Regions from separate parts of the Aerococcus sp. Group 1 genome, predicted to be linked through region 3. Evidence: predicted binding sites of a transcription regulator. Region 3 holds the regulator's gene; each other region holds the start of a gene.
The links. The regulator LexA, encoded in region 3, represses DNA repair genes until DNA is damaged. The targets are predictions, from matches to a motif close to CNAACANNTGTTNG.

Region 1 (10,008 bases), 750 kb from region 3:
TTGTTTAAGTCCCGATAGACCGGTTCCACATCGTCTTCACGCTGTGTGTAGGCCTCTTGACGCGGATTCGTCCGCTGTCTAGTCCCTTGTCCTCCTCCAAAGAAAGTCCGCTTAAAGTTGATGATACTTTCATTAGGGATTAAAACCATCAGGGCCAGGTAGATAAAAATTGCCAGGTAGCGTAGCGGGGTAAAAAGAGCCACCGCAAAGGCAATCCGGAGCCAAACTGCGGAAATACCAAAGTAGTCAGCGAAACCACCACAAACCCCAGCAAACACACGGTTGGTTAAGGAACGTTTCAATGCTTTCATAAAATCTCTCCTTATCTTGATTCAAACAAGTACTATCGATACCGCTGTTCAAACGATTGAGAAATCGCTACTAAGATATAAACAAAATTAGGTATTAGATAGCGGGATGTAAGAATATTTTACCATAAGCACGCTCAAGACTCGACTCTCCCTGCCTGACAAACAGCGAATTTAAAGGATTCTAAAGAAATGAAGGATGTGAGGAAGGGCCAGTGAGGGAGATTCCTTGGAAGAAAAGATGATAAGACCGACTCGCTGGTCGTTCAACTTTTCTGAAAGGACATCCCCTCACCCTTCCGAACTCAACTAAAGAGTGCGACAAGCGCATCAAAGAGCAAGATCTCTGGAGCAAAAAGGCGTAAGAATTCACGGAGGGAATTCGTCGACTTTTTGTGAAGAGGACGCTTGCTCTGCGCTTGGAACACGTTTTGAAGGATGTGAGGGAGGACCAGGGGGAGAGATTCCCTACTCCTCTGCCCCCGGAAGACCTTGCCAGTGACAACGACTGCCGCTAGGGGTCATTTCGACCGCTAACTGGATGGGCAATTCCTGCTTCAGTTCTTCCCGGTGAGAGATGACAGCAATCAAGCGGCCTGAACGTTGGTGGAGGTCCACCAGGGTATCAAGGGCCTGTTGAAGGGTTTCCGAGTCCAAGGTTCCGAATCCTTCATCAATAAAGAGCATACCCACGTCAACCGTCCCAGCTTCTTCCTGGATCACATCACTAAGTCCCAAAGCTAAGGCCAGGGAGGCTTGGAAACTTTCGCCTCCTGACAGGGAGTGGACGCTGCGCTCGCTAGCCGTATAGGAATCGAAAACATTGAGGTTAAGTCCCTTAGCCTGGTTGCCACCAATCTCGTCCTCCGCCCGCTTAAAGTAATACTTGCCATTGGTCATTTGATAGAAACGCTGGTTGGCCCGCTCGACGATCCAATCCAAGTAAATTCCTAAAATATAGCGTTGGAAGGAAATCCGCTGGCTCTTGTTGAGCTTCCCGTTAGCGACATCCGACAATTTCTTCAAGTCGCCAAAGCTTTGGTAGCGGTCTTGGTAGTTCTGCCATAAGTCAGTCAGGAGAGCGACTTGGTCCTTGAGCCGAATTAAATCTTCCCGCTCCTGACTTAACTGGCTAGCGGCTTGGTCATAGCTTTGGTCGAGCTCGCTTTTTTCCTTTTGATAAGTGGCTTGGTCCTGGTCAATAGCCAAGTCTTTTGCATTTGCCTTTAAGGCCTCAAGCGACTTTTTATAGGCATAGACCTGGTTAGAATAGGCAGATAGAGTTTGGCTGATGGCCTGCCAGTCACGGTCACTTTGGTGGAGGGCCTTGACCTGGTCATCACTGAGTTCCGATTCTCTTCGGGCTTGGGCTAAACGCTCAGCAATGGCCTGAGACTGTGCTTGGTTTTTCTTGACCGCCGCTTCTTGGTAGTCCCGCTTGGTGGTTAAAACGGCAGCTTTTTCTTTCAAAGCTTGCTCTCTTTGGGCTAATCTTTGCGCTAAGGCCTCCAAGTCTTTTGCTTCTGTCTTGAGAGCTTGAGCTTGTTGGTTTAAAGCCTCCTTGGAGTCTCCAATTAAGAGCTCCTGAGCCTTTTTGAGTCGGTCTTTCACTTGATCCAAATAAGCTTTTTGCCGGCTGACCTGGCCTTCACTTTTAGAAAGTCCCTGCTTAAGGGTTTGCAGCTGAGTTTCTTGGCCTTTGACCCTTTCCTTTTCTTCCGCCAGGGCTTTTTGATTAGCCTGGTCTTTGTCGTATTTTTCTTGGTAGGTCGAACTGGCTTGCTTATAGGCACTTTGAGCTTGGTCCAGCCGGTCTTGCCAGTCAGTGATAGTGGCTTTAGGGTCAAAACCATATTGTCTGCACAAGTTGGCCCGACTCTGCTTGTGGTAGTTGATGGCCTCGCTGGCTTTTTGGTAGGCTTGGCTAGCCTTTTGAGCCTGGGCTTCTAACTGGTCCACTTGGCCTTGGTCCAGGTCTTCAGCAGACCTGTCGGCACTGACTTGGGCCGGGTCAGGATGGTCTAAGCTCCCGCAAACTGGACAGGGACTGCCCGGACTTAGGTCTTGAGCCATGATCCCGGCCAGATTGCGTTGATAGGTCTGCTTGGCTTCCAGATAGACCTGGTTGGCTTTTTGCCAGGTCTTTTCTGCCTGGAGGAAGTTTGCTTCTCCTTTTTGAATGGCTTGGTCAAAGGATTGGACCTGGTCGAGCCCACCTTTTAAGTCGGTCAATTGACGGCCGGACTCTTTGACCGCTTCTTTTTCTTGGTTCAGGCTGTCGGGGTCAAAAATGGCCTGGCTTAATTGGTCCACTTGGGCTTGCCCTTGGCTGATGGCTTCTTCTAGACTAGCCACTTGGTCTTGGCCCTTTTGGTAGCTAGCTTCCAGGTCTTCTAATTCAGCCTGACCAGTTTGAACTTCTTTTTGGGTGCTTTCATAAGTGGCCCAGTCCTTGAGGCCAGCTTGAACTTGGTTGATGGCTTCTTTAATTTGCGGCAAGTGCTCCAAGTTTTCTTTTTGCGCCGTCCAGTCCTTGTCATAGTCAGCTCGGGCGGCTTGGTAGTCTTTCTCTTCCTGGTCAAGTTGGGTCTGACTTTGGTCTAGGTCCTTAGCCTCTACTTGGGCCTGGGCTTGGTCTTTTAAGGCCTGGTAGAAGGATAAAGACCCCTGATAGTTTTGATAGGCCCTTTTTAAATCAGCCATCTGGCTTTGCTTGGCTTCTAGGCGGTCTTTTTCTTGGGCCAGGTTGGCTTGAGCATCAAAGTAGTCTAGGACTTGGCTAAGTTGGGTTCGCTGGGCTTCCAGTTTTTCCAGCGCTTGGCTGGCTTGTTTGAAGTCTGCTTCTTTGGTCGCTAAGAAGTCAGTCAAAAGCTGGCCTAGCTTAGCCTCCCCCTGGTCTTTTAAACGGACTTCTAAAAGCGCTTGGTCTTCTGAACTAAGCAAAGTCTTTAAGCGTGCTTGGGCCGCATCATGATTTTTCTTAAGGCGGTCTAAGTCGCTCTTGACCTGGCTGTATTGGTCTTGCAAGTAGTCCTGGAAACGGTTAATGGCCTCGGTATGGAAGATGTGGGTAAAAATTTCCTCCTTGTCCCGGCTTGAGGCCTCCAGCAAGCGCTTGAACTCACCCTGGGGCAACATGACGATTTGAGTAAACTGAGACTTATCTAAACCGATGGCCTCTTTGAGATAAGTTTCTAGCTCATTTTTCTTACCTGACACCAACTTGCCGTCAACATTAACTTCCAAAACTTCAGAAGGATAGGCCTTGGACCGCCCTTCCACCGCTCCCGGGCCTGTCTGTTTGGGTTGGCGGTAGACCTGGTAGTGGTGGCCATCACTGTCAAAGGTAAAACGCACATAGGCCAGGTCCAAGTCGGTGGCAAAACGGGACTTGAGCTCGCTGGCTTCCCGACTCGACCCCGAAGCGCCCCCGTAGAGGGCATAGGTAATGGCGTCAAATAGAGTGGTCTTACCCGCCCCAGTATCTCCTGAAATCATAAACAAGCCATAGGGCCGGACCCGGTCAAAGTCAATCACGGTCAGATCCCGATAAGAGCCAAAGGCATTCATTTCTAAACGTAAGGGAATCATGGTCCACTTCCTTTCTCAGTCAGCTAGTCAGCTTCCTGGTCTTTTTGGGCCGCTAACCAGGCCGCCTCCACCGCCTGATTTTGCGTTTCAGTCAAAGTCTGGCCCAGGGTTTCTTGGTAGAAGTCGGCGAAGAGCTCTAAGGGGTCAGCCACTTGATGACTAAGCTTATCTTTACTGATTTTTCCCTCAAGCTGGGCGCTGACCTGGCCAATATTCACGTATTCCAGGTTCATAATATTGGGATAATTATCCCGCAGCCGATTCATCCCGTCATGAACCGGGGTCTGGTCAGTCAGTTCAAAGTAAATATAGTCATCCGACTGCCCCGTTAAGGCCTGGTCAAAACTCGTTTTAATCACGCAGACATCATGTTGGGGCTGGATCATATGCTTGGTGACCTGGATTGATTCCTTGGTCAAATCCACCTCCAAATACTGCTTATGGTGGTGGGCTTCCGACTTGGAGTACTTGAGCGGACTGCCACTATAGCGGACCTGTTCGCCCTTGACCCGCTGAGCCCCGTGCAAGTGACCCAAAGCCACATAGTCAAAGTCTTGAAAGACTCGGCTAGGCACATATTCGGTGGTCCCAATACTTAAGGGCCGCTCCGACTCCGATTCTTCTAAGTCAGCCCCAGCTTCCTCCAGGCTAGAGGAGGTCACATAGCCGTGGTAGACAATCAAATTCAGGCGTTCAGGATCAAAGGATTCCTGGTCCTTGATGGCTTGGACCTGTTTGGCTGCGGCCTTTTCCAAGCTGTCAATGGTCGGATCCTGGTAGAGCTCCCGGATGACCTGGTAGTCGGCATAGGGAAGGAGATAGACCCGGGCGCCGTCTAATTCAACGGTTTGAGGCTGTTTTTGTGGCAAACCCGCCAGATGAACATTTTGGCGTTCATAGGCCCGCGCCCCATAGGCAATCCGTTCGCCAGCATCGTGGTTACCAGCAATAATGGCCACCGGGCATGTTAACTCCACCATCATCCGGTCAATCAAGTCATTGGCCAAGCGGACGCTATCGCGGCTGGGAAGCGAGCGGTCGTAAAAGTCGCCCGCGATAATTACCAAGTCCGGCTCAAGCGCCTTGAACTCGTCAATCAGCTGGTGGAGGACCACTTTCTGGTCAGCCAACATGGACCGGTCATTAACAATCTTCCCAATATGCCAGTCGGAAGTATGGATAATTTTCATAGGGTCAGCTCCTCTTTTCAAAATACGAACTATCTAATCAAAACCTGCTCCAAGCGCAGAGCAAGCGTCCGCTTGTCACACTCTCAAGAAAAACCAAGCTCTCCACTTGGAGAGCTCGTTTAAACATAAATGTTAATTATTTTTTATTTAATAGTGGCTTGAGATATTGTCCAGTATAAGATTTCTTATTCTTAGCCACTTTTTCCGGGGTTCCGGTGGCGACAATGGTTCCACCGCCGTCTCCGCCTTCTGGTCCCAAGTCGACAATATAGTCAGCGGTCTTAATCACATCCAAATTGTGCTCGATGACAAGGACGGTATTGCCTTCATCGACCAAACGTTGGAGGACGCCGATCAAGCGCTTAATGTCGTGGCTGTGAAGCCCAGTGGTCGGTTCGTCCAAGATATAGATGGTATTGCCACTAGCCACCCTTTGCAGTTCACTGGCCAGTTTCATCCGTTGGGCTTCCCCACCAGACAGGGAGGGCGCTGGTTGACCCAAGGCCACATAACCCAGTCCTACATCAGCAATGGCTTGGAGCTTGCGATGGATCTTCGGAATGGATTGGAAGAATTCCAAGGCCTCGTCCACCCTCATGTCTAAGACCTCAGCAATATTTTTGCCCTTGTAGTGGACTTCCAGAGTCTCGGCATTGTAGCGGGTCCCCTTGCAGACTTCACAAGGCACATAAATATCCGGCAAGAAGTTCATCTCTACCTTGACAATCCCGTCGCCCTTGCAGGCTTCACAACGGCCACCCTTAACATTAAAGGAAAAGCGGCCCTTCTTGTAGCCCCGTAACTTGGCCTCATTAGTTTGGGCAAAGAGGTCGCGGATGTCGTCAAAGACGCTGGTATAGGTGGCTGGGTTAGACCGTGGCGTCCGACCAATGGGACTTTGGTCGATATCGATGACCTTGTCCAGCGACTCATAGCCCTCAATGGCTTTCACCTTTCCAGGCACCACTTGGGCCCGGTTGAGGTGGCGGAGTAAGTACTTCTTGACCACTTCATTAACCAGGCTGGACTTTCCTGAACCGGATACCCCAGTAATCAGGTTAAAGCAGCCCAGCGGGAACTTGACGTCAACGCCTTTTAGGTTGTTGACCGCGGCGCCCTTGACTTCCAACCAACCCTTGTCGGTCTTCCGGCGTTCTTTAGGCACTTCAATGGCTTTTTTACCGGATAAGTATTGGCCGGTCAGGGAATCAGGATCTTGGGCCACTTGATCAGGTGTCCCGGCGGAAACCACTTCTCCCCCATGGGCACCGGCACCTGGCCCCATATCAATTAAATAGTCAGCCTGGCGCATAGTATCCTCATCGTGTTCCACCACGATCAAAGTGTTCCCTAGGTCCCGCATCCGCTTCAAAGACCGGATCAAGCGGTCATTATCGCGTTGGTGGAGACCAATGGAGGGTTCGTCGAGTACATACATAATTCCGGATAGGTTGGACCCAATTTGAGTGGCCAGGCGAATCCGTTGGGCCTCCCCGCCTGACAAGGAGCCAGCATTACGGTCCAGGGTCAAATAATCCAAGCCCACTTCATCCAAGAAACCTAGTCGGGCATGAAGTTCTTCCATAATAGGCCGGGCAATTTTTTCATCTTGGTCTTCTAAGTCTAAATCCTTAAAGAAAGCAATCACTTGGCCAATGGCTTTTTCCGTCACCTCAGCAATATCCAAGCCAGCCACCTTAACCGCCAAAGCCTGCTCATTGAGCCGTTTGCCGTGACATTTAGGGCAAGGCAGTTCCGCCATGTATTGGCGCATGCTTTCCCGGATCATATTGGAGGAGGAATTGTGGTAGCGGCGCTCAACATTATTCGCCACCCCTTCAAAGGCCATGTCCTTGTCGGTGACATTACCAAACTCATTTTGATAGTTAAAATGGAAGGTCTGGTCGCCTGACCCGTAGAGGAGCAGGTTTTGTTGGTCTTCACTGAGTTCTTCAAAAGGCTTGTCTTGAGGAATATCAAAAGCCTGGCAGGCTTGGTCTAAGAGAGCTGGATAATAGCCGGAAGCCTTGTTATACCAAGGGACTAAGGCCCCCTCCTCTAGCGACTTGGTCCGGTCGGGCACCACGATATCTTCATCCACCTTCATCTTGGAGCCGATTCCGTCACATTCCGGACAGCGGCCAAAGGGGGCGTTGAAGGAAAAGAGACGGGGTTCCAATTCCCCCACCGTAAAGCCACAGAGGGGGCAGGCATAGTGTTCAGAGAAGAGGATTTCTTCCCCACCAATAATATCCACCAAGGCATAGCCTTCCGTCAGACGCAGGGCAGTTTCCAAGGAATCGGCCAAACGTGCCCGAATGCCTTCCTTAATGACTAAGCGGTCAATGACTACATCAATATCATGTTTCTTATTCTTGTTTAATTCAGGCAGGTCTTCCACATCATACATTTCCCCGTCAATACGGACGCGGACATAGCCTTGTTGTTGGACCTTTTCCAAGAGCTTCTTGTGTTGGCCCTTCTTACCATAAACGATGGGCGCCAGGATTTGGATCCGGGTCCGTTCTTCCAGGCCCTTGACCCGGTCAATCATCTGGTCGATGGACTGGCTTTGGATGGGGGTACCATCATTCGGACAAATGGGATGTCCCACCCGGGCGAAGAGGAGACGGAGATAATCATTGACTTCAGTGATGGTCCCCACGGTTGAACGCGGGTTGCGGTTGGTAGTCTTTTGGTCAATGGAAATGGCTGGACTCAAGCCATCAATGGAATCCACATCCGCCTTCTTAATATTGCCCAGGAATTGGCGGGCGAAAGCCGACAGGGATTCCACATACCGGCGCTGACCTTCCGCATAGAGGGTGTCGAAGGCCAGGGAGGACTTACCTGACCCTGATAATCCCGTGATCACCACCATTTTATTGCGGGGAATAGTCACATTAATATCTTTCAAGTTATGAGATCGTGCCCCACGCACGACAATTTCTTCTTTCAAATCGGTCACTTCCTTCATTGAGCTAAAAGCCACTTAATCACTCGGCTTTTGGCTCACTTCTTTTATACAAACAGGTGTTCGTTGAATAGTTTACCATAGATTCAGTCTGAGACCTAGAAAAGCTCACTCAACCGCCGCTCGTCTAGGCCAGGTGCACCTTTCATTATAACCAGCCCTGACCGAGAATTAAAGCGATAGGACTAAGATCAGCCGATAGGATGAGGCGAATGAAGCCTCTTATAAGTAAGAAGTAAAAGCGCCTCCCTCCTGCTCTGGATGAGGCAGGATTTCTTCCTTTAGCGGGAAATTTCTTGACTTAAAACTCGTGTGATGCCAAGCTTTTATTGCTATACTGGTTATAAATTTTAGCCGAGGCCCTTGTCTATTCAAAACAACTAAGGGAGATTTTCTTAAAGGAGGATGTTAATGAGTAAAATAGGTAAATTCTTGCTTTTTATGGCTATTGTTATTGGAGGTTTCTTTTTAGGTTACTGGCTGGCTAGTAACGGTATATTAAGCCATTTTGCTGACATCAGCCTGCTTGATATAGCAGTCATTATCTGGGTGTTAGCCTGTAGCTTCTTGCTTCAGATTGTCTTGCATGAAGGCGGCCATGTCCTAGCCGGCTGGCTGGTCGGCATGGACTTGATTCTTTTTCGTCTGGGCTCGCATGTTTGGTATCGGTCCCCTGAGGGTTGGCAACATGGCCGTGAGTATGTAGATGGTATCGGTGGCCAAGCCCTGATGGTCCCGGGTCAATCTAGTCGTCCAGGCAGTAGACCGGCCTACATCCTCTATCTGCTAGGTGGGGTGGCCATGAACTTTATCCTCGGCGCTCTACTGATTGTATGGGCCTACACTAGCTCTCGGCCCTGGAATCTTGGCCTATTGATCGGCGGAGCGACCGCCTGGCTGCTTGGCCTGGTAAATCTTTTGCCAACCATTCCCTATAGCGATGGGGCCCATGTTTGGCAATTATTAAAAGACCCCAAGGCTCTATGGTGACCCCAATAAGTTGGACTTTATATATAGTGAGTTGGCCTTTGGCCAGCTCTTTTTTGTTGCTTACAGTTCTTGCTTATTTCTTGCCGACACATTTACTCAGAAATTTAAACTTGTCAAGAGGAAGAGCGTAGCGGCTCTTGATAAGTTTAAAGTTTATGTGTAATCATTAAGCGGCGAAAGAAGCGTGATGAAGACGAAATTCTATAGGACTCCTAAAATCTAATTTTTCTTTGATTCTTTCACCATTGTAATAGATTATAAAATCTTCAATCGCTTGTGCTAATTCTTCAAAGGAATGATAAGTCCGACCATAGTAGACTTCTTGTTTTAGTAGACTAAAGAAATTCTCCATTGGCGAATTATCTAAGCAATTTCCTTTACGAGACATACTTTGAAAAATTCGGTGATCCTTCAAGAGCCGGGTGTAACTTTTCATTTGATAGGCCCAGCCCTGATCAGAATGAAAGGTTCTTCTGTATGGACATAATTTACTTGCTTCAATGGCAGCTTGTAGCCCCTCCAACATGCTTTGTCCATTAGGCTGATGTGTTATCTTAAAAGAAATAATTTCTCGATTAAATAGATCCATGTAAGGATCTAAATAGAGTTTTCCAGTTTGATAATTCCCAGAATCATCGGCATAGTAGTATTTAAATTCTGTTGTGTCTGTTGTTATTTTTTGATAAGGAATGGTCGAATCAAACCGCCGGTTGATACGATTTGGCGCTATCTCTCCAATCGTTCCTTTGTAGGAATTATATTTTCTTGTCTTTCTAGTATAGCTAGTGACCTGTATCCCCATAATTTTCATTAGGCGTTGAACTTTGTTTTTACTGACCTTATAACCACGGGAAAGCAGTTCAGCTCGCATTCTTCGATAACCATAATCCTTATGGGTTTCTCTGATGTCTTTCATTTCCTCTTTTAAATCGGCATCCTTATCAATTTCCTCATC
Region 2 (10,943 bases), 300 kb from region 3:
ATGATCCCGATAACGATAGCGGCCATGAAGTTAGCGACGATTAAGTCCCCAAACCAGGACATAAAAAAGTAGTAGGTCATCCAACCACTGGCTCCCGTTAAGCCACAATAAATCAAAGCCCGCTTAGGGACGTTAATAATGGTGGAAAAGGCGACCGTCCCGAAAAAGGAGAGGACAAATTGTTCAATAATGGTAAACATGGCTGAACTCCTTTCTAACCTAACCATTGCAGGGTGAGGGCAATACCAACACCCAGCACAATGGCAATTAAGATGGCGTTAACTGCTTGGACCATGCCCGAAATTAACTGGCGGGCAAAGAGGTCACGGAGGGCACCAGTAATGGCCAGTCCAGGAAGGAGAGGCATGATACAGCCCGTGATCAAGGAGTCCAGGTTATTGACCAGGCCTAGGCGGTTTAGGGACAGGGCTAAAAATCCGATGACGGTAGTCGCAAAAAAGTCACTGAGGAAGGTAATTTCAAATTTTACCTTGCAGTATTCAGAAATAGCAAAGCCGATGATCGCAATGGCAAAGGCAAAACCAATATCCCAGTAGTTGGTTGAGTCAATCATTAGCATAAAGGCAGCACTAGCAGCTCCCGCAGCCAATAATTGCACACTAAAGGGGAAGGTCTTTTCCTGTTTATCTACGGCTTGTAAGGCCTGGTAGAGTTCTTCCAGGTTAAGTTTTCCTTCAGCGTAAGAGCGGGAAAGTTGGTTGGTGTCATCAATTTTGGCTAAGTCGGTGGAGGTCTTTTTGACTAGGACCATTTGCATGTCTGAGTGCTTATTTAAGCTCATAAAGACGGCCGTGTTGGTGACATAGGAGGCGGTATCGAAACGGTGGCTGTTTTGGGCGATCCGTTGCATAGTATCTTCGACCCGGTAGGATTCGGAACCCGATTCCATCATGATATTACCGGCCAGTAAACAAGTGGATAAAAGTAAGTGGTTTTGTTCTTCGATGATGGCTACCATAGTAATCTCCTTCCTGGATAATTTGTGCCAGCTACTTACTTTCATTCTAGCATAGAAAGACTTTAGCCAGTCCTATTTAAACAATCGCACGCACAAAAAAGTGACCCACTGATTAGTGAGTCACTCTTAATCATTTATTTTAAATTTTTTAATCTTAGTTAAATTGGCCTTCGATAATACCGCGTTCTTGTTCGAGCCGGGCTTGGTAGAAGACTGCAGCGGCTACTTTCGAACGCAGTCCATAGTAAACAGAAACGAACACGATGAAGAGGGCGACAGCAAAGAAGAGAACAAAGCCCAAGAAACCTAATCCAGCCACGTTTATCCGGTTGGTGGCGACAGTTACTCCAATAGCCACAACTATAGAGATGAAGATAAGCAAATAAGCGATCCATTTATAGCTAAGCATCAAGCAGAAATATCTCCAGCGGTTGCCTCTCATGAGCCGCCAGCTATTTTTGATGACTTGGAAGGCGCCCCTGTCTGGCTCTTCCTTTAACAAAATAGGGGTCATAGCTAAACTAATATTGACCCAATAAGCAATTAAAGCGATCAAAAGTCCGCCACCAACCAGGACCACTAAGAGCCAAGCATCTTCCGAGCCCAAGACTAAAGCGGCGATAATAACCAAGGCGAAGGCTGCCAATAGGGACATTAGCCAAATCACAACAATATTGACTATCTGCGATAGGAGGCTGGTCCAGGTATTATGCCAGAAATTCTTCTTAAAGGGCCGGAAGATACTCAAAGCCTGGTAGGGGGTGTGGGTTTTCGCTGCATCGACCAGGCCCCAGGTCATGCCATAACTCAATAGGGCGAAGACTAGGGTAGAAATCAGGGTGTTGACTAATTCAATAGAATTCCCTGAAGACTGGAAGCGGGCAAGCGTAAAGTCAGTGATCGATGAGACCACGGCGCTAAGAATAAGGATGATAGCAAAGTCAGCCAGTAAAGGCTTGAGACTGATGGGGGTAATTTCCTTTTCTGCTTGACGGATCGCTCGATTGGGGAGCGCTAATTTTTCCATAATAAACTCCTTTCCTGAGTTTAAACGAGTAATAGTTTTTCTTAAGTCTAGGATACCACAGCAGGGATTATTTAAAAATGAAAAATATAAAGTGCTTCAAGTCATAAAATGGCGAATCGATTGACTACTTTATGAAAAGTGAGCCATAAAAAAGGCCGTGACTTTCATATGGTCACGGCCCGATGTCGGTATTTTATCAGGTTAAAGTTTAGGCTTAAACAAATTTTGCAGCGAATTCAGCGAAAGCTTTACCCGCATTAGCTAAGAATTCTTGGGTATCTTCGGCAGTAATTTCACCATTGTCACCGATGAAGTTAGCTGAGTTACCAATGTATAATTCAGGTTGTTGCATCACTGGCATGTCTAAGAAGACTAAGGATTGACGGAGGGTGTGGTTAGCAATCGCGCCACCAATTCCAGCTGGAGATTGAGAAGCCACAAGAGCTGGTTTCCCTTCCCAAACACTAGAGCCGTATGGACGAGAACCTAAGTCAATGGCATTCTTCAAGCTAGCTGGTACAGAACGGTTATGTTCTGGAGTAACGAAGATAATGGCGTCTTGAGCTTTTACTTCTTCACGGAAACGTGTGTATTCCTTAGGTTGTTCTGGCGCTTCATCATAGTCTTGGCTATAGAGAGGCAGGTCAGCGGTTTCGATGAAGGTAACTTCTGCATCTTCAGGTAAGCCTTTGACGATCCCTTTGGCAATAGCTTCTGAGAATGAGTTTTTACGGATTGAACCTAAAACAACACCATATTTAGTCATTATAAAATCTCCTCTTTCATTTTTCTTTCTATTTTTAACTTACAATACTTAGTTTAAAAGCGAGTGGCCTAAATAACAAATTATATGCTCACAAAAAGTAATTACTTTTTGTAAGTATAAAAGTTCGCTTAAAACCAAGGGAATGCTCTTGACAAATAGAACGTATGTTCGTAAAATTAAGAAAAGTTGTCCAGTAGACCACTAAAAAAGTAGAGGATAATGCTTATGAAACGTTTTGACTATGCATTTGATTATAGCCAGGAGCCCAAACATGACGTCATGTGTATCGACATGAAGTCTTTTTTTGCCAGCGTCGAATGTGTGGCTCGGCAACTCGACCCCCTGACAGCAGAGTTAGTTGTCATGTCGCGGGCAGAAGCCGATGGTGGATTGGTTCTAGCCGCTAGCCCTGCGGTTAAGGCCAAATATGGTTTGAAAACCGGGTCCCGGCTCTTTGAATTTCCCCGCCATCACAACATTCAAATTGTTCCTCCCAATATGAGCCGCTATATTGAAATTAATTTGGACATTAATGAGATCTTCTTGAATTACGTTGCCCCTGAAGACCTCCATATCTATAGTATTGATGAGAGTTTTCTGGATGTTTCCTATAGTCACAAGTTATTTGGTAGTAATGAAGACATTGCTCGCCGGATTCAAGCCGATGTCTACCAGGCCTTTGGAATTACTGCCACAGTTGGAATGGGGGACAACCCCCTCCTAGCTAAATTGTGCTTGGATAATTCAGCCAAGCATTCTCCGCCTTATATTGACTACTGGTCCTATGACTCGATTCCGGAAACGGTTTGGAAGATTGAGCCGCTCAGGGATTTCTGGGGGATAGCCAAGGGTTTGGAGCGGCGTTTGAACCGCTTAGGTATTTATACGGTAGAAGAATTGGCCCATGCCGATGTTTATCTCCTGCAGAAGCGCTTAGGCATTATTGGTGTGGAGCTCCTGGAACACGCCAATGGGATTGACCACAGTATTATCCGTGAGAAGTATGTGCCTTCCTCACGCTCCTTTGGTAAAAGTCAGATCCTCCAGCGCGACTATACCGACCCCTACCAAGTGGCCATCATTATTCGCGAGATGGGCAGTGACATTGCGGCCCGTTTACGCCAGCACCATTTGTTAGCGGGCCAGGTCTCTCTATCCATCGGTTACTCTCATGAGGTCCTTGACCGTGGCTTTCGCCATCAAGTGCCCATTGACCCCACTGACCGGCCCGAAGACCTTAACCACGTCTGGACGGAAATCTTCCGCCTCTACTATGAGGATGGCCAACCTATCCGTCAAATTGCCCTCAGCGCCAGTAAATTCCAAGAAAAAGTGGGCATCCAGCTCAGTCTCTTTGAAGATCCGGAACGGACTCTCCAGAAGGAACGCCTCTATGACACCATGCAAAAAATTCATGACCACTATGGGCCCAGTTCTCTCTTCTATGCCAATAGCTTAGTTGACGGGGCAACCGGTCTGGAGCGGAATAAGTTGATCGGTGGTCACCAGGCTTAAATTCCATGGAGGAAAAGCCAGTCAATGAGATATGGATTTGGTCTGGGCCTGGTTTTTGCTATAATAGGCATAGGAAATTAGAGAAAGGAAGATTCTTATGCAAAAAGATTTCAATCGGACAAAAGCATTTCTAGCGAATGTCTTCACAGCAGTGGTCTTTTTCTTCTTAGCTGGGGGAAGCCAGGTAGAAGCAGCGACTTATTACAGCCAAAGCCTGCCGCAAACTGGGGCCCAAGTGACCAGAACTGCCCTAATCGTTGGGGTTATCTTACTACTTGTGGGCGGATTTTTCTTCTTCCGCAACCGGAAAAACAAAAATAGCTACACCAGTCTAGTCCACAGTTCTATTGAAGAGGTATCGGTAAAAACGAACACTAGTGATGATAAACCGGTATCAGCCGAACACTTGCGAAATCTTGAGCTCTGGTGATAGACTAAGGGCATAGTTAATTAAGCATAAGACACACCCATTGATAGGGAGAGTAAGTGTTAAACACTTTGAAGAGAGGTTCCGTTTGGTGAGAGGAACCAAGTGAAAGGCGCTGAAGATGGCCTTTGAGGGTATCTTGTCAATAAGTAGACAAGGTCGGCTGGGCTCGGTCGATAGAAAGAGCGCTAGTCTAGGCATTATCGCCTATGGCTAGGTCGAGGGAGTAGCTACTACTATACTTATTAACAGTAGTACTCTGAACAAAAGGTGGTAACACGATGCGTCGTCCTTTACTATTCAAGTGAATAGTAGGGGGCTTTTTTATGGAAAATATTAGGAGGTTTTATCATGAAGAAATGGCAAAAAGCATTAGTAACCAGCGCAGTAAGTCTCTTCGCCTTGGCCGGTTGCGGAGCCAATAGTAGCGGCGAGGGTGATGCTAATAAGGAAACCACAGTCAAACTCGGTGTGGTTGGGGATGACACCCGTGACTGGGATACCGTCCAAGAACGTCTCAAGGATGAAGGGATCGATCTTGAATACGTTAAATTCTCTGACTATAACCAACCTAACAAGGCCTTAGAAGAGGGGGAAATCGACCTCAATGCCTTCCAACACCAAGTTTTCTTAGATAAATTCAATGAACAATTCGGCACTGATTTAGTATCGATTGGAAACACCGTCGTGGCGCCCCTAGGGATCTACTCTCATAAGATTAAGGACCTGTCGGAATTACAGGACGGAGCCACCGTTTCCATTCCTAATGACGTGACCAATGGGGGACGGGCCATTATCCTCTTGGAATCTGCTGGCCTTATTGAGGTTGATGACGCAGCTGGAATAACCCCAACGGTAGATGACATTACTTCCAATCCTAAAAACCTAAAGATTGAAGAAATGGATGCTGCTCAAACCCCACGGACCTTAAATGATGTGGATATTGCCTTAATCAATAGTGGTTATGCAGTGGATGCCGGTTTAGAACCCCAAGACGCTATCTTCAGTGAACCAGTCGATGAACGGTCTAAACCTTATGTCAACATCGTGGTTGCTCGCCAAGAAGATAAGGACAACCCTACCTATAAGAAGATTATCGATACCTACCAAACCGATGAAACCGAACAGGTCATTAAGGAAAAATCTAATGGCGCTAACGTTGCCGCTTGGGAACTATTTGGCCGCAACTAGGTCCTTGGCTAGGAATTAGACCGAGCAAGTGAGTCAGAAAATAGAGAGGAAGCATGTGAAATGAGTACAAGTGATAAAAAGGCGCTCCAAGAAAGCATTAAGAATTATGTCAAGGAAAACTTAGTCACTTACCAAGACAACGCCCTAAAAATCCACGCTAACCCCGAAACCAGTAACCATGAATACTATGCCCAAGAAATTTTAACCGACCAGCTGGAAAAAGAAGGCTTCACTGTGAAAAAAGATGTCGCCGGTCATCCCACCGGTTTTGATGCCCGCTATCAAAGTGAAAATGAAGGTCCCACCCTGGTTTACTTGGCTGAATTTGACGCCTTGCCGGATATAGGTCACGGCTGTGGTCACAATCTCTTTGGTAATTATTCCATTCTGGCAGCAGCGGCCCTAAAACAAGTGATTGATCAGGTAGGTGGCGAAATCCGTGTCTACGGGACTCCTGGTGAAGAAGGGGGCGAAAATGGCTCAGCTAAGGAGAGCTTTGTCCGTGAAGGCTTCTTGGATGATGTTGACGCAGCCCTCTGTGTCCACCCTGGAGGGGAAACCAGCCCCAGTGGCCACCTCTATGCCAATGACCCTGTCGATATTGAGTTCTTTGGCAAGTCGGCCCATGCGACGGCTAACCCAGAAGACGGGATTTCAGCCTTAGAACCGCTCATTCTCACCTTCAATGGGATCGATGCCTTGCGTCTCCACCTCCATGATGACGTCAGCATCCACGGGGTGATTCTCGATGGTGGTAAAGCGGCCAATGTGATTCCTGATTATTGCCGGGGACGTTTCTATATTCGTGCCTATAACCGCCACACCCTGGATCAAGTTAGGGAGAAGGTCAAGAAAATTGCTGAAGGAGCTGCCCATGCCACAGGTGCTGAATTGAAATTTGGTCTCTTCCAAAACAAGGTCGATGATATGATTATTACCCCATCCTTTGACGAAGTCTTCTTCAGCCATGCCGAGGAAGTTGGCCTAGACCTGGATTCGGTCAAAGAAGCCGATAGCCAAGCCCACGGGTCCTCTGATGTAGGCAATATTTCCTATGTGGTGCCCACTATCCAACCCTTCTTAGCCATTTCGGAAGAACCGGTGCCTGGTCACTCAACAGAATTAGTAGCAGCAGCCAAGTCAGCTAAGGGTCTGGACTCCATCCGGATAGCTGCCAGCTTATTAGCCTTAACTGGCTTGGATCTGATTCTCGATCCAGACAAATTAGCCCAAATTAAAGCTGACCACCAAGCCGCCCTAGCTAAAGGGAATTAGGCTAGTCGACACTACAAATAAGTTAACACTAAATAAAAAGCGATCTACTAAGGCCTTACCTTTAGGGTAAGGCTTTTTTTCGTGAAAGGCAATGTTGGCTTTTGTTACAGGAATAGGCAAAAGAATAATACTTGATTGCTTATTCTGTTTGTGGTCAGCAATTACCATTTCAGGCGTATAAAAACAATATTTTGGAATAATGTACTTTTTAATGAAATATAATATATTAAACGATATAAAACCTTAAATTTGCTTTATTTTTTAAAAAATATGAGATAATCCTAACTAAATAATGTACCTTGAGGCCTTATATCCTCAGGATTTTTGTTATATTTTTTTGCCTAACTATGTCTATTAATCGTTATTAAGAAGGAGTTGCTTATGAGAAAATTTAGGCATGGGGATTATCTAGAAACCGAACGTAAAACAAGAGTGAAGATGTATAAAGCCGGAAAGTCCTGGGTCAAATCCTGTCTTTCACAATTTGGTTTACTACGTTTCTTCGGTAAGTCACCCGTAATAGAACATATTGAATCCTCCCAAGTTGAAGAAAATGCTTCAACAGATAAAAAGGAGTATTTGTTTAAAGGATTAACTGCTTTAGGGGCCTTAGCAGGTGGGGCAGCCTTGACCACACCACAAGTTAACGCGGATGAATTACCTAAAGAGAAAGTCCTCGAAAAAGAAACCTTAGTCAATACGGATTCAGCAGCCTTAAAAGCAGCAGAATCAACCACTGAAAGCGTCCAAGAAAGCGAATTAACGCAGGAAGCTTCAGAACACATTGACCAAAGTGCATCCGCTTCAATTAGTGCCAGTGAATCGGCGTCCATTAGCGAATCCATTTCTATCAGTGAATCTGAATCCCTCAGCGTTTCTGAGTCTCAGTCTGCCTCCGAATCATCCTCTGTATCGAGTTCAGAATCAGCTTCCACCAGCGTCTCTGAGTCAGCTTCCACCAGTGCTAGTGAATCTGAATCGGATACCAGTCAAGGTTCTGAAAGTGTTGCTGACCATGAAGGTAAGGTAGCTGACGATGAATCTGCTTCTCGCAGCCAAAACGCTCCACGAGTAGCTAATGAAAATAAAGCAGCTATTGAAAATGTTCCAGCTGTTCAAAATGATGGTGGTCTAAGAAGTGCTACTTCTTCTGAAAACACTTATGAAGTGAACGGCGTCGACCTACCAGAGGTTCCAGTAAACAATTTTGTGGCTAGAACCACCAGTGATGCCGCTGAATTAGCTGGTGCAGGTAGCTTAAACCAAGGTAAAACAAAAGCCGAAGTTGACCGTCAAGCAAGCGATTTACAAACAGGCCTAGAACGTTCGACCACTCAAGAAGATGACCGTAGTAAAACCGGTTACTATGCGGCTGTAAGCCATCTCTCCGGCAACAAGGCCCAGGTCAAGGAAGACCTAGAGAAAGCCTTAGCTCATAACGATGGGGCAGCTAGCGACTTAGCTTCCTACAAGTCTCGAATTGACGCTGCCAACACCATTGAAGAAATTGGCGCTGTTGTAGCAGAGGCCCAGGCCAAGTACCCTAACAGTCAGCTAGCTCCAGAAGAAAGTGCTGAAGAAAGAGCGCAAAAAGAAGCTCAACTCAATTCAGCGAAGTCATCTGCTAAGACCAGTGCCCAAGCAATCTTAGACGCACGGGCTCAGGCCAATAACTCTCAAGCAACCGATGCAGATCCAGCCCATGTGGCAGCTGTACAAGCTAAGATTGATGCTGCTCAATCGACAGCTGAAGTTGATAAGATTATTACTGACTTAAATGATTCAGCAAGCGCGGATACTATTTTAGTTCCTAAGACTGATCGGGATGGGAGAAGATACTTCGAAGATATCGATACGGGTAAGAAGTATTATCTAGAACCTAACTGGAATGAAGACTCCATCAAGGGTCAGAACTCAACTCGTTGGGAATTGGAACCAGGTCAACAGCTTAGAGTCATTAATAACCCTTCAGAGCCTTTGAGCGTCCAACAGTTGAAGTACAAGGGCTTCCATGAGACAGCCGATGGCGACCAAGTTATCGATATGATGTACACCTTTACTCCTAGGTCAGCCTATGTTTGGAATCGCCTAAACTTAAGAATTTCCGATGACCTCCAAAAACGGATTGATTGGACCAAGTCCTATTATGAGGACCGGAATGGGAATGTTTATCGTTTTATCAATGGTAGCCAGGCTAATGATAAAATTATAGTCTTGAATCGCCTTGATAAAGGGACTGAAACAAAACGGTCACCAATCCGTCTTTACCTGCGTGACAATGTAACGAGAGAAGAATTGGATACGATTGATACGACTATCCAGTCTCGTCTCTTAGACGCTAATGGGAATGTCTATACTAAGTACATGGGTGGTACTAATGATTCCAATATGAGTTTAACCGGCTATGGTTCTTATACCCAGTCTGTCACCATACCTAAGACGACTTCGACTAATCTTAAGTCAGGGCTCAACCCTTACCTACAAGTTATTTCATCTGTTGACCAGGCACCAGACTTTGTTTCTAGTCAAAATACAGTTTCCTATAATCCATCTGAGAACAAACTCTATGTGGCGAGTCAGTTCCATAAGAAAGATACGGATAACCGAAATGAGAAACTCAACGGCCAATCCATTGCTTACCGTCTAGCCTTCGATAAAGAACTTTTAGATGTTTTGAAGGAAGATGACTATGGGTACATTGGTTATGTCGAACCTTCCGTTACATCAGGAATGAAGGGAGCGGTTAATCCAAATAATGTTAGAACCGGCTTTACCCGCAATCAAGTCAATGTGGTTGGTGATATGGCTTATGTGATCTATGCACCGAATGAATTTGACTATAATGATGAAACCGGTCAAATAATTTATGCTAATAAGGGTACCCAAGGCTTTATCGATAATATTTCGACGGAAATGTCAGGTCAACAATTTACTTTAACGACTTTAAATATCGATTCTGATAACCTGAAGAAGCTCTACCCAACCATTAATAACCAACAGCCTGAAATGACTGCAATCTCAGTGCATTCAGCGATGATCATCGAAAATGACCATGGCATCGACCGGGTTAAGATGACGACTGATCAGGAGGCTGTGGCTAGACAAGGGGATAAGATTGAAATCCGCTTCGCTAAACCAACTAACCATGGCGTCAAAAGATCTGATTTAATCGATGGGGAGATTCTCTATTGGGATGAGTCTGCGGCTAAGTTAGCCATGAAGGCAGGCGAAGCACCAATTATCGGTCATCTAGGGGTTTATCCAGCTTCTCGTGGGGCGAGAGGATCGGATGCCAGATATGACTTTGACGTCAATGCCAATAGTACTGTTTATACCTACACCTTACCTCATGATTTCAAGCTAGCGGCTGGGTCTGAGATTAGTCTCTACACTGGGGCTAACGGCAAATTGGTTGACAACAGCGGTGAAGTTTATATCAACGGCGTTAAGGTTGCTGAATTCGGACCAGACCAGGCAGAAACTTCTTATGCTCCAAGATTAATTATTGGAACAGAAGTTAATTCGTCAGCCCTACTCGATAGAACCCAATACATGCCTGTTGTTAAAGATATGTATGACTTCGACAAGGTCATTACGGGCTATACCTATGTTCCTAACCAATTGGTAGAAATCTCTTATATTGATGCGAATTCTGGCCAGACCCGTTATGTGCGGACTATGTCGGGGAACACAGCAGAACCTGGTGCAAGTTATACTGTTGAAGGTGACAAGACCTATCCAGAACCCGGCAAGGGCTTGTACA
Region 3 (10,943 bases):
AGGGATTATTGGGGAAATTTATGCTAAAAAAGCGGGAGAAGATCCACAAGTAGCCACTGCAATCCGTGAACACTATTTACCAAGTGGTAACGCGAGTGAACTTCCCCAAAGCCCACTAGGCTTACTATTCGCTATTAGTGATAAATTAGAATCAATTATTTCCTTCTTTGCTATTGGAAAAATTCCTTCTGGTTCGAACGACCCCTTTGCCTTAAGACGGCAAATGATTGGAATTTTAGCAATTTTAGAAGCTGAACACTTACCTTTAGAATGGCATCAAGCCTTGAAAGATATCTTTGACCAGGTTTATGATTTTGACCAAAATAAGCAAGTCGAATTGAGTCAGGCCATTATCCAATTCTTATCTGACCGGCTTAAGAATAACCTGGCTGACAAGGAAATTCGCTTTGATATTTCTCAAGCTGCTAGGGAAGCTAAATATATCGATGTATTAACCATTATCCAATCTGCTGAATTATTAAATGCTCACAAAGAAGACGAAGACTATAAAGATAATGTCGAAGCATGGCAACGGATCAATAATATTATCCTCAAAGTTAGCCAAGAAGAGGTTGAACTTCCCCTCGTAAACGAAGATTTATTTGAAAGCAATTCGGAAAGTGATCTCTACCAAGCGGTGTCGGATTTAAGACTAGATGAAGGAGTAGAAGAAGCTTATGAGGAAATTACCGCTTTAACGCCAATAATTACTCAATTCTTTGAAGATAACATGGTCTTTACCGATAACCAAGACATCCGCAACAACCGCTTAGCACTCCTAAGCCTAATTGACCAAGCGATCACAAAGCATTATAATGTCCAAGCCTTACAAGCTAAGTAATAATATAAAAAATTTGAAAGGAGGGGGACCATGTCAACATTTTATGATTATGCCAAAATATGGGTTAAAGCCGGCAAGGGAGGCGATGGTTTAGTTGCCTTTCTCCGTGAAAAATACCGTCCTGATGGAGGCCCCGCTGGTGGCGATGGTGGTCGTGGTGGTGATGTGATTTTCAAGGTGGATGAAGGCTTAAGAACCCTGATTGATTTCCGCTACAATCGTCACTTTAAGGCCAAGCCAGGAGAAAATGGAATGACCAAGGGCCGTTATGGACGTGGGGCAGATGACTTAGTCGTACCAGTGCCTCCTGGAACAACAGTTCGAGACTTTGATACAGGTGACTTGATTGGCGATTTAGTGGAAGACGGTCAGGAGCTCATAGTCGCTAAGGGAGGTCGTGGCGGACGAGGTAATATCAAATTTGCTACTCATAATAATCCTGCCCCAGAAATCGCTGAAAATGGCGAGCCTGGCCAAGAGAGAACCTTGCAGCTGGAATTAAAACTCCTCGCCGATGCCGGTTTAGTTGGCTTTCCTTCAGTTGGAAAGTCGACCTTGCTATCTGTTGTCAGTGCAGCAAAGCCTAAGGTAGGGGACTATCATTTCACTACTATTAATCCTAATTTAGGTGTGGTAACGACAAGAAACCATGAGGAATTTGTCTTAGCTGACCTTCCCGGCCTAATTGAGGGCGCCTCGGAAGGAATTGGCCTTGGCATGCGATTTTTGCGTCATATTGAACGAACAAAGGTAATCTTACATGTGGTTGATATGGGCGCTTATGAAAACCGGGATCCTTTTGAGGATTATGTAAAAATTAATAAGGAACTCAGCAATTACGATGAGGAGCTTATCGCTAGACCGACGATTATTGTTGCTAATAAGATGGACATTCCAGAAGCAGTCTTATACTTAGAAGAATTTAAAGAGAAGTTATGCACTTACTTTTCAGAGAATTATCCTGACTTAAGCGTCCCTGAAATTTATCCTATTTCTGCCTTCACCCATGCGGGGATAAACGATTTAATGGAACATACTGCCCAATTGATCAACGAAGAAACCGAACGAAGAGAAGTTCTTGAAGCAGAAAAAGCGGCAGAAGATCAAAAGGAAAGTGTCAATTACCAAATTGAGGAAGAGGAACCTTACTTCTATCTTAACCGGGATAGTGATGGTACCTTTATCCTTTCCGGTAGACGCATAGAAAAAGATTTCAAGATGGCTAACTTAGAATATGATGAAAGTGCTATGCGCTTTGCTCGTCGCTTGAAAAAACAAGGTGTCGATGAAGCTTTGCGAGAAAAGGGAGCCAAATCAGGCGATATTGTGCGCTTGTTAGACTATGAATTTGAATTTTTAGATTAGGTGAATATTTATGGAGTTAACTTTTTTAGGTACTGGTGCAGGGGTACCCAGCAAGGCCCGCAATGTGTCTTGTACCCTGTTAAAATTATTAGACGAGCGCAATGAAATGTGGATGTTTGATTGTGGTGAAGGCAGTCAACAGCAGTTTCTTAAAACAACTTTGAAACCCAGAAAAGTAACTAAAATATTTATCTCCCATGTCCATGGTGACCATATGTATGGTTTACCCGGCTTTTTAAGTAGTCGAAGCTTCCAAGGTGGAGAAAATGTCCCCTTAACTATTTATGGACCCAAAGGTGTGAAAAAATATGTTCAAACCAGCTTAGGTATTTCCAAAACCCGCCTTACCTATCCAATTTATTACCAGGAATTAGACCAATCTGGGATTGCCTTTAAAGACCAGCAATTTACGGTTAAATATGCGACTTTAGACCATATTGTTCCTAGTTATGGTTTTAGGGTAGAAGAAGCCGATTCAGCAGGCGAATTATTAATTGATAAGGCCCGGGAAGCAGGGGTTCCCAATGGACCTCTTTTAGGCAAATTGAAGGCGGGCTTAACTATTCAACTAGAAGATGGTAGGGAACTTCACGGAAAAGATTTTCTTGGGCCGGACAAGCAAGGAAAAATTGTTTCAATATATGGTGATACTCGCTATTGTCAGGCTGGGATTGATTTAGCTCAAAATGCCGATGTTTTGGTCCATGAAGCGACTTTTGAGGCTGGTGAAGAGAAAATGGCTCATGATTATTACCATTCCACTGCTAGCCAGGCCGCCATGGTGGCCAAAAAAGCCGGGGCTAAGCAACTTTACCTGACTCACATTTCAGCGCGCTATGTAGGAGCAATGGCTAAAGAATTGCAAAAAGGTGCCGAAAAAATATTCCCTGCTAGCCAAGTGGTGAAGGATTTTGATAGCTATGCCATTAAGTAATAAGGGTAAGCAAGGGCAGTGGGCCTTGGTTACTGGAGCTTCTAGTGGTATTGGTCGCGCTACTGCAATTGCTTTGGCTAAGGCAGGCTACTCAATCTTACTAACCGCTAGGCACCAGGAACGCTTGGAAGAAAGTAAGCAGCTATGCTTAGAGGCTGGTGAAAAAGCGGTAGATATTTTTCCAGCTGACTTAAAGGATTTAGAAACAGTTGACCGTCTTGTCCACTATGCTTTTGAGCGTTATTCCATAAGGATTGTTGTTCATAGTGCTGGTTTAGGCTATTTTGAACGGGTGATTTAACAAAGTGATGCACACGCTTTGGAACAGATCAATACCAATTTGATAAGCGCCATCTATCTATGTCAACGCGTCGTCATTGCCATGCTAGACCAAGGCTTAAGTAAGACCTACTTGGTGATATTGGCATCAATTGCCGCGCGCATTCAAACCGCTGGCAATGCTAGCTATGCAGCAAGTAAGGCTGGTTTGTTAGCCTTTGCAAATGGATTAAGACAAGAGTTATGGTCAACGCCTATCCAGGTAATGACTGTATTACCCGGTCCAGTAAAGACCGCCTTTTTTGACCAGGCAGATCCGAGTGGGCAATTTATTCAGGCGGTTGATAGCTTCACGGTTGAAGCAGAAGAAGTTGCCCAAGCGATTTGCCAGGGGATAAAAAGAAACAAGATAGAAGTTGTTGTCCCTAATTACTATGCCTACTTAAACAAGATCTTGTCGCTTTCGGTTCCTTTAGGCTACCGTTTGATTCATTGGACCATGGCTCGGATAAAACCGCGTTAAGGACAAGAGACATCAAGATGCTAAAGAAAGGGGTTAGTTATGCTAAAGGCAAATTATGATTGGCAATTAAGACCAAGTTTTGATCAATCTGACCTAGAAAAAGAGCAAGTGATTAAGGAAACTCAATTATCGCCACTCCTGGTCGATTTACTTTTTCAGAGAGGGAAACAAAACACTCAAGAAATTAATGATTTTTTGAGTGAAAAAGCTCATTTTCACGATCCCTTTCTACTCCATGATATGCAGAAAGCCATTGATCGCTTAGAAGAAGCTGTTAGAAATAATGAACTCATATTAATCTATGGCGACTATGATGCTGATGGAATTACAGCAACCACGATTCTCTATGAACTTTTAGAATCTATAGGGGCTAACGTAACGTATTACTTACCAGACCGCTTTGTAGATGGCTATGGGCCCAATAAGGAAGTGTATGCTTACTACATTAAGCAAGGGGTCCAATTAATTTTAACCTGTGATAATGGTGTTGCCGGTCATGAGGCAGTGAAATATGCCGAAGATGCTGGCGTTAATGTCATTATCACTGACCACCATGAAATTGGAAACACTTTACCTGATGCCTATGCTATTGTTCATCCCAGACACCCTGAGGGGAATTATCCCTTTGATGATTTATGTGGAGCTGGAGTAGCCTTTAAGTTAGCCCAAGCGATGACCGGTAGCTTACCAGTCGAATATTTGGATGTCTGTGCGATTGGAACAATCGCTGACCTGGTTCGTTTAGAGGATGAAAATCGCAGCATTGTTCAGCAAGGCTTAAAGATTATGGCTCATAGTGAAAGAATCGGTCTAATGACTTTAATGAAAAATCAAAACATTGATCTAAACCATATCGATGAAGAAACTATCGCCTTTAACATAGCTCCACGACTTAATGCCTTAGGTCGCTTAGCTTCGGCTAAACCAGGAGTTGAACTACTCACGAGTTTCGACCCGGATTATTGTCAGGAATTAGTTAATACCATTGAAACGACCAATCAAAAACGACGAGCAATTGTTGACTTGGTTAGTCAGCAAGCGATTCAGACAGTCGAAGAGTGGGAAGAATTACCAGAAATTATCATTTTATCTCATTCCAATTGGCATGAGGGGGTTCTAGGTATTGTGGCTAGTCGACTGGTAGAGCGCTATCAGCGGCCTAGTATCATTTTAAATTATAATGCTGAGAAGGCAGAATATAAGGGTTCAGGTCGTTCAGTTGCAGGAATCAACCTCTTCAAGCTTCTCCAAGCTGCAAAGGAATATGCCCCTAAGAGCGGGGGACACGCCATGGCAGCTGGTATGACCATTGCTGAAGACCAATTTGAAGCTTGGAAAGCGGCAATCTATCAAGCAGTTGAGCCCTTCAAAGAGCGATTACAAGGGAAGATTCCTTTAACAATTGACGCCAAGATTACTGCCGATCAATTGACCTTAGAAAATATTCAGGAGCTTAATCGCTTAAAACCATTTGGTACAGCTAATCCCAAGCCTATATTTTTAATCGAAAATGAATCGATCTCAACGCCACAGCAATTAGGAAAAGATAAGAACACCTTAAAATTTTCTTTGACTAAGGAAAATAAACAGCTAGAAGTTATCGGCTTTCAGAAGGGGAATTTGGCTAATTATTTACAGACTGGTCAAAGTGTTGATTTGGTTGTCGAAGCATCAATTAATACCTGGCAGGGAAAAAGTCGACCACAAGCCATTTTACTCGATATGGCTAGCGACCAAAAAATAATCGTTGACTGGCGGAGAGAAAAAATCCTGACCTTATTTTTTCCCTTTCCCAAAGTTATTATTATTTTGAAAGCAAGTCCTTAATCGCTCAATATAAGGAGCAGATTCCTAGTCAATCTTGTTTAATAGGGGAAGAAGACTTGAAGCAGAGCAGGGAACATTATAGCCAGTTAGTTATTTTTGAACTACCAAAAAATTTGCAAAAGCTAAGAGACTTCGTTCATAATGAGAATATAGAAACGATCTATCTGTTTTCATATAGTCCGATATCAGCAAGAAAAATTGGTATGCCCAATCGCGATCAATTTGCTCTGCTTTATCGTTATTTCATTTTCTATAAAGAACTTGATTTGACCGAGAAAAAGGCAGACTTGGCTAGGTATTTAAAGCTACCGCTCCCTCTTCTTAACTTATTGCTAAAAGTTTTAGTTGAAGCAGAGCTTTTAGAACAAGATGGCCAGATTTATCGTATTCGACCAGGTCAGAATAAGATCGATTTAAAAGAGTCAACCAGCCTAAAAAATTGGGCAAAGCAAATCGAAAAAGAAAACTTTCTTTTAAATGAAACCATTGATAATTTAACACGGTATTTTTTCCAGGAGGATAATTTATGAACTTAAAAGACTACATTAAGGATATACCTAATTTCCCTGAGGAAGGCATTATATTTAGAGATATTACGCCTTTACTCCAGGACCCTGAGGCTTTTCAATATACAGTTGATAAAATTGCAGATTTTGCTCGTGAAAAATCAGCAGATGTGATCATAGGTCCAGAGGCTAGGGGCTTTATCGTTGGCTGTCCAGTAGCTTATGCTTTAAACAAGGGCTTCGTTCCTGCCCGAAAAAAGAATAAATTACCTCGTGAAAAAGTCAGCATTGAATATGATTTAGAATATGGAAGCAATACTATTGAAATTCATAAAGATGCTATTCAACCTGGGCAAAAAGTCCTCATTGTTGATGATCTCTTGGCCACTGGAGGGACCATTCGTGGCACTAAAAAATTAGTTGAAGAACTTGGTGGGGAAGTCGTTGGCGCTGCCTTTATTATTGAATTAGAAAACCTAAAAGGCCGTCAACTAATCAATGATTTAGATATTTTGGCCCTCATTAATTATGACTAATGGTATCCAGATACTATAAAGCTTATAATCCAAATAAAACCGCTCTCTAAGTCAGTTACACGGACTTAGAGAGCGGTTTTTGCTTTAAAAAGTATGTTCACGGTAAAGGCTAACGACTTTACCTAATATGGTGACGTCATCAAGAATTATTGGCTCTAAACTAGCATTCTCAGGTTGGAGGCGGAAGTGACCGTTTTCTTTGAAGAAACGTTTACAGGTAGCTTCGTCATCATCTGTCATAGCAATAACAATATCACCATTAGATGCCGAACTTTGTTGGCGAACAATGACATAGTCACCATCAAGGATACCTGTTTCGATCATACTTTCTCCGCGAATTTGCAACATGAAATATTCGCCATCTTGACTATTAAGACTTGGTGGGGTGGGGAAATAGCCGTCAACGTCTTCATAGGCATCAATAGGCTGTCCAGCAGTAACCGTACCGATAATAGGAATACCGGGTTGGTCCACGCCTAACATCTTTAAACCTTTATGGGTAATTTCCAAGGCTCTGGGTTTGGTAGAATCTTTGAATAAATAACCACCTGCTTCCAAGCGATTAAGATGGCCGTGAACAGTTGAGGTTGATGCTAACCCTACTTGGTCACATATTTCTCTAACCGTAGGGGGATAGCCCTGATTTTTTACACTATCATAAATGCATTGTAAGACTTGTAAGGGTCTTTCTTTCATATTGTTTCACCGAAACTTTCCATATATATATTATCCGAGTCATTTCATTTTTATCTACTATAAAAATGGATCAAGCGATTCTAATTCGTGCTTTTATTGTAGCATAGCTCGAAATTTTGTGCAAACGTGCGTTCGTTTCTTTTGCTTGATTAAGCAAGTAAATGGGCATCAGGACTTACGAAGACTGTTTTTTGCTCAAAGTAATTAACAAGGCCAGGTTTAGCGCCATTAGTTTTTTTAACATGCTTGACCTGTGTATAATCTACGGGGACATTGTTGGCCTGCCGGTATTTAGAAAAATAGGCGGCATATGTTGCTGCTTCGATGATTTCCTCATCACTAGGTTGGTCAGTTTCTAATATCACATGGCTGCCTGGAATATCTTTAACGTGAAACCAGTAGTGGTTTTTCTTAGCCCGTCTTGTGGTTAGTTCATCATTTTGCGTATTATTACGGCCAACAAGGATAGTGTTTCCTAAACTTGTTTGATACTGTCTCGGTTTTAAAGGTTTCTTGCGCTTATGGTGATTATGTTTTTGTTGTTTAATATAGCCTTCACGGATAAGTTCTTGACGAATATCTTCTAATTCATTGGGTTCAGCAATTTCAATTTGATCTTTAACGCTTTCTAAATAATCTAATTCTGCCTGGGCAATTTGGCTTTGTTCCTTAATATGCTGTTTTGCTGTATTTAGTTTGCGATAACGTTGGAAATATTTTTGGGCATTTTGGGAAGGTTCTAGTAAAGGATCCAGTGCGATATCGATGAGCTTATTATTAGCGTAATAGTTAGGTAATTGGACACTAGTCATTCCCTTTTCCACTTGAAAGAGGTAAGTGGTCAAAATTTCACCTTTTATTTGATAGTCTTCAGCCTGTTTACTTTTTTCCATATCTTGCTTAAGATTAGCTAATTTACGGTGGTTATGCTTAATCCGTTGAGCAACAACCTGGCTAATTTGTTCACTCACCTGGTTGACCCGAGAAAAGAGGGCTTTCTTTTCATAGTAGTCATCGAGGAGCTGGGAAAAGGATTCGTAACTAGTTTGCATTCCGCCTAGAGTATAATAGGGGAAGGCAGTTGCAATGACCTGACCGTCATTTTGACTTAGGGTTGGCTTTGGTTGATTAAAATCATTGAGAAAGGCAGTAAAAGTCGTACCTTTATTTTGGGATTCAGTCAGTCTCTGGGCTAATTCTGCCGCGCTATCTTTGCCAAATCCCATAAAGGTTTTCTGTATCTCTTTAGCATCAGCCTTAAGCTTATATTCATTGGGGTTGATAGTAAACGGATTGACCTTATCCCCTTGAGGAGGCAAATGGTAAGTAGCTCCTGGTAGGAGGGTACGGAAACGGTTTTGGCTAATGTCTATTTTGGTGATGAGGTCGGCAATTTTACCATCCTGATTAAGAACTAGGATATTACTGCGTCTACCCATGACTTCAATAATGAGTTTATAGGGTTCACTAATCCCCAATTCATTTTTGCTTTCAATACTGATAATAATTATGCGGTCGTTTTCATATTGACTGAAATCGATAATCTTTCCTCCATCAATATGTTTACGTAAAAACATACAAAAATTGGGTGGGGTATCCGGCACACTGTATTGGTGATTAGTTAGCTGAACACGGGGGGCTTGGGGTGTCACAGCGAGCAATAATTTATAATTTTTGCGATTTGACCGAACGGTAAGAAGAATTTCTTGGTCGTAGGGCTGTTGCACCTTTGAGATTCTTCCCCCGGCCAAGCAAGCGTTTAATTCTTGTATAAGTCCATGAATGAATAGTCCATCATAAGACATGGAATCACCTACTTTCCTAGCTTATCATTATAGCAAAGAAGCCCAGAAATTGCTAAAAACCTTGATTGTAAGCCTTATCTTTTCGTTTATAACCTAATTATGCTATAATGATGATAAAGTAATGAGAAAGGAATGATTATATGGAATTAAAAGATTATATGAATGTTCTTGAAAATATTGGGGCTTGTGTTTTCTCAACCGTAAATGAAGACGGAGAAGCAGATGCACGTTACGCTAATGTTGGGGTAGCGAATGAACACGGGGTATTCTTCATGACAGCTCCTACCACTAACTTTTATAAACAATTAACCAATAATCCTAAGATTGCCATTACTGGTATGTTAAAAGAGGATGGTATAGAAGTAATTCGTTTACAAGGTACTGTTCGTGAAATTGGTAAAGAACATCTTGAAGCAATCTTGAAAGACAACCCATTTGTACAAGATGTTTATCCTGATGAAGAAGAACGTTCAACCGTTCAAGCCTTCCAATTATATAAAGGAGAAGGTTCATACCAACACCTTCAAAACCACGTTAAGGAAGAATTTTCTTTTGGTGAATAATTAAGAACGTTCTAAAGGGCTGTGACCTATCACAGTCCTTTTTATTGGTTATTATTTTTATAAAAAATGTGGAAAATTACACCAAATAAGATTGATTGAATTTAGATTATATTTTGCGCTATAAGCTTTCTTCAGAGTTCTAGCGCTTTCTTTTACCTATAATATAATCACCCAATGACTACTTATACTGAGTAATTCCTTTTAAGCTAAGTGTCAAAAAGAAATATAGCTATGTAAAGCAAGCCCTCCAAACTATACTTCGAGTAGTTAGGAGGGTTTTTATTTACTTTTTATAGTTATTTTACAAGAAGGATAAATTAATATTTAACGTTTACATTTCTTTTCACGGCTCTAAGCTTTGGTATAATGAGGGTATCAATAATTAGGGGGATAGTCATGAAGCGTATACCTTGGGATCAGTATTTTTTATCACAAGCCTTGGTTTTATCGATGCGGAGCACTTGTGACCGTTTGATGGTAGGGGCTGTGATCGTTAGAGATAATCGTGTTATCGCTGGGGGTTACAATGGGTCTGTCAGTGGAGAAACCCATTGTAGTGAAGGGGGATGTTATTTGGAAGATGGGCATTGTGTGCGTACGATCCATGCTGAAATGAATGCGATTATTCAGTGTGCTAAATTTGGAGTTTCTACTGAGGGCGCTGAAATCTATGTAACACACTTTCCTTGCTTGCCTTGTACCAAGCAAATTATTCAAGCTGGGATAAAAAAAGTTTCTTATCTCTATGATTACCATAATCATCCTTACGCCCTGGAACTCTACCAAAAAACCGGAGTAACGGTCTGGAAGAGACAGTTAGAAGATGACTTCTTCCATCAACTTCACCAACAAAATTTACTCAATTGTGAGAAGGAAAAACAGAGTAAAGAAAAGAATTCGTTTTCATAATCAGAATTGTCTGACATCTAATTCATTATCTGCTATAATCTTCATATGATTTAATCGTTCTCCATAGGAATAGGTTTTATCAGTATATATCTATACTCAATAGAAAGTGTGAATGTAATATGAACGCAAAAGAATATCTTCAAGAAACACGTCAATTGT

Region 1: uvrA (excinuclease ABC subunit UvrA) is a predicted target of LexA. The motif match lies at 8,116-8,129, and genes of this name have one in related genera.
Region 2: HMPREF9243_RS03615 (Y-family DNA polymerase) is a predicted target of LexA. The motif match lies at 2,930-2,943, and genes of this name have one in related genera.

The regions. Positions count from the first base shown of each region.
Region 1 is NC_015278.1:323,173-333,180, reverse strand. It holds gene HMPREF9243_RS09750 (PspC domain-containing protein) at 1-311, opposite strand, end outside; gene HMPREF9243_RS01565 (AAA family ATPase) at 777-3,899, opposite strand; gene HMPREF9243_RS01560 (exonuclease SbcCD subunit D) at 3,923-5,089, opposite strand; gene uvrA (excinuclease ABC subunit UvrA) at 5,226-8,066, opposite strand; gene HMPREF9243_RS01550 (hypothetical protein) at 8,475-9,053, shown strand; one part of gene HMPREF9243_RS10185 (IS3 family transposase) at 9,220-10,008, opposite strand, start outside.
Region 2 is NC_015278.1:766,630-777,572, forward strand. It holds gene HMPREF9243_RS03595 (threonine/serine exporter family protein) at 1-200, opposite strand, end outside; gene HMPREF9243_RS03600 (threonine/serine exporter family protein) at 215-979, opposite strand; gene HMPREF9243_RS03605 (DUF975 family protein) at 1,134-2,006, opposite strand; gene HMPREF9243_RS03610 (NADPH-dependent FMN reductase) at 2,221-2,772, opposite strand; gene HMPREF9243_RS03615 (Y-family DNA polymerase) at 2,998-4,287, shown strand; gene HMPREF9243_RS03620 (LPXTG cell wall anchor domain-containing protein) at 4,385-4,717, shown strand; T-box leader at 4,749-5,011, shown strand; gene HMPREF9243_RS03625 (MetQ/NlpA family ABC transporter substrate-binding protein) at 5,066-5,905, shown strand; gene HMPREF9243_RS03630 (M20 family metallopeptidase) at 5,966-7,180, shown strand; gene HMPREF9243_RS09810 (accessory Sec-dependent serine-rich glycoprotein adhesin) at 7,562-10,943, shown strand, end outside.
Region 3 is NC_015278.1:1,069,419-1,080,361, forward strand. It holds gene glyS (glycine--tRNA ligase subunit beta) at 1-841, shown strand, start outside; gene obgE (GTPase ObgE) at 872-2,206, shown strand; gene rnz (ribonuclease Z) at 2,217-3,140, shown strand; partial or broken gene HMPREF9243_RS10720 (SDR family NAD(P)-dependent oxidoreductase) at 3,127-3,942, shown strand; gene recJ (single-stranded-DNA-specific exonuclease RecJ) at 3,982-5,769, shown strand; gene HMPREF9243_RS04960 (single-stranded-DNA-specific exonuclease C-terminal domain-containing protein) at 5,769-6,299, shown strand; gene HMPREF9243_RS04965 (adenine phosphoribosyltransferase) at 6,296-6,811, shown strand; gene lexA (transcriptional repressor LexA) at 6,896-7,507, opposite strand; gene HMPREF9243_RS04975 (NFACT family protein) at 7,657-9,312, opposite strand; gene HMPREF9243_RS04980 (pyridoxamine 5'-phosphate oxidase family protein) at 9,453-9,875, shown strand; gene HMPREF9243_RS04985 (ComE operon protein 2) at 10,272-10,784, shown strand; gene gdhA (NADP-specific glutamate dehydrogenase) at 10,904-10,943, shown strand, end outside.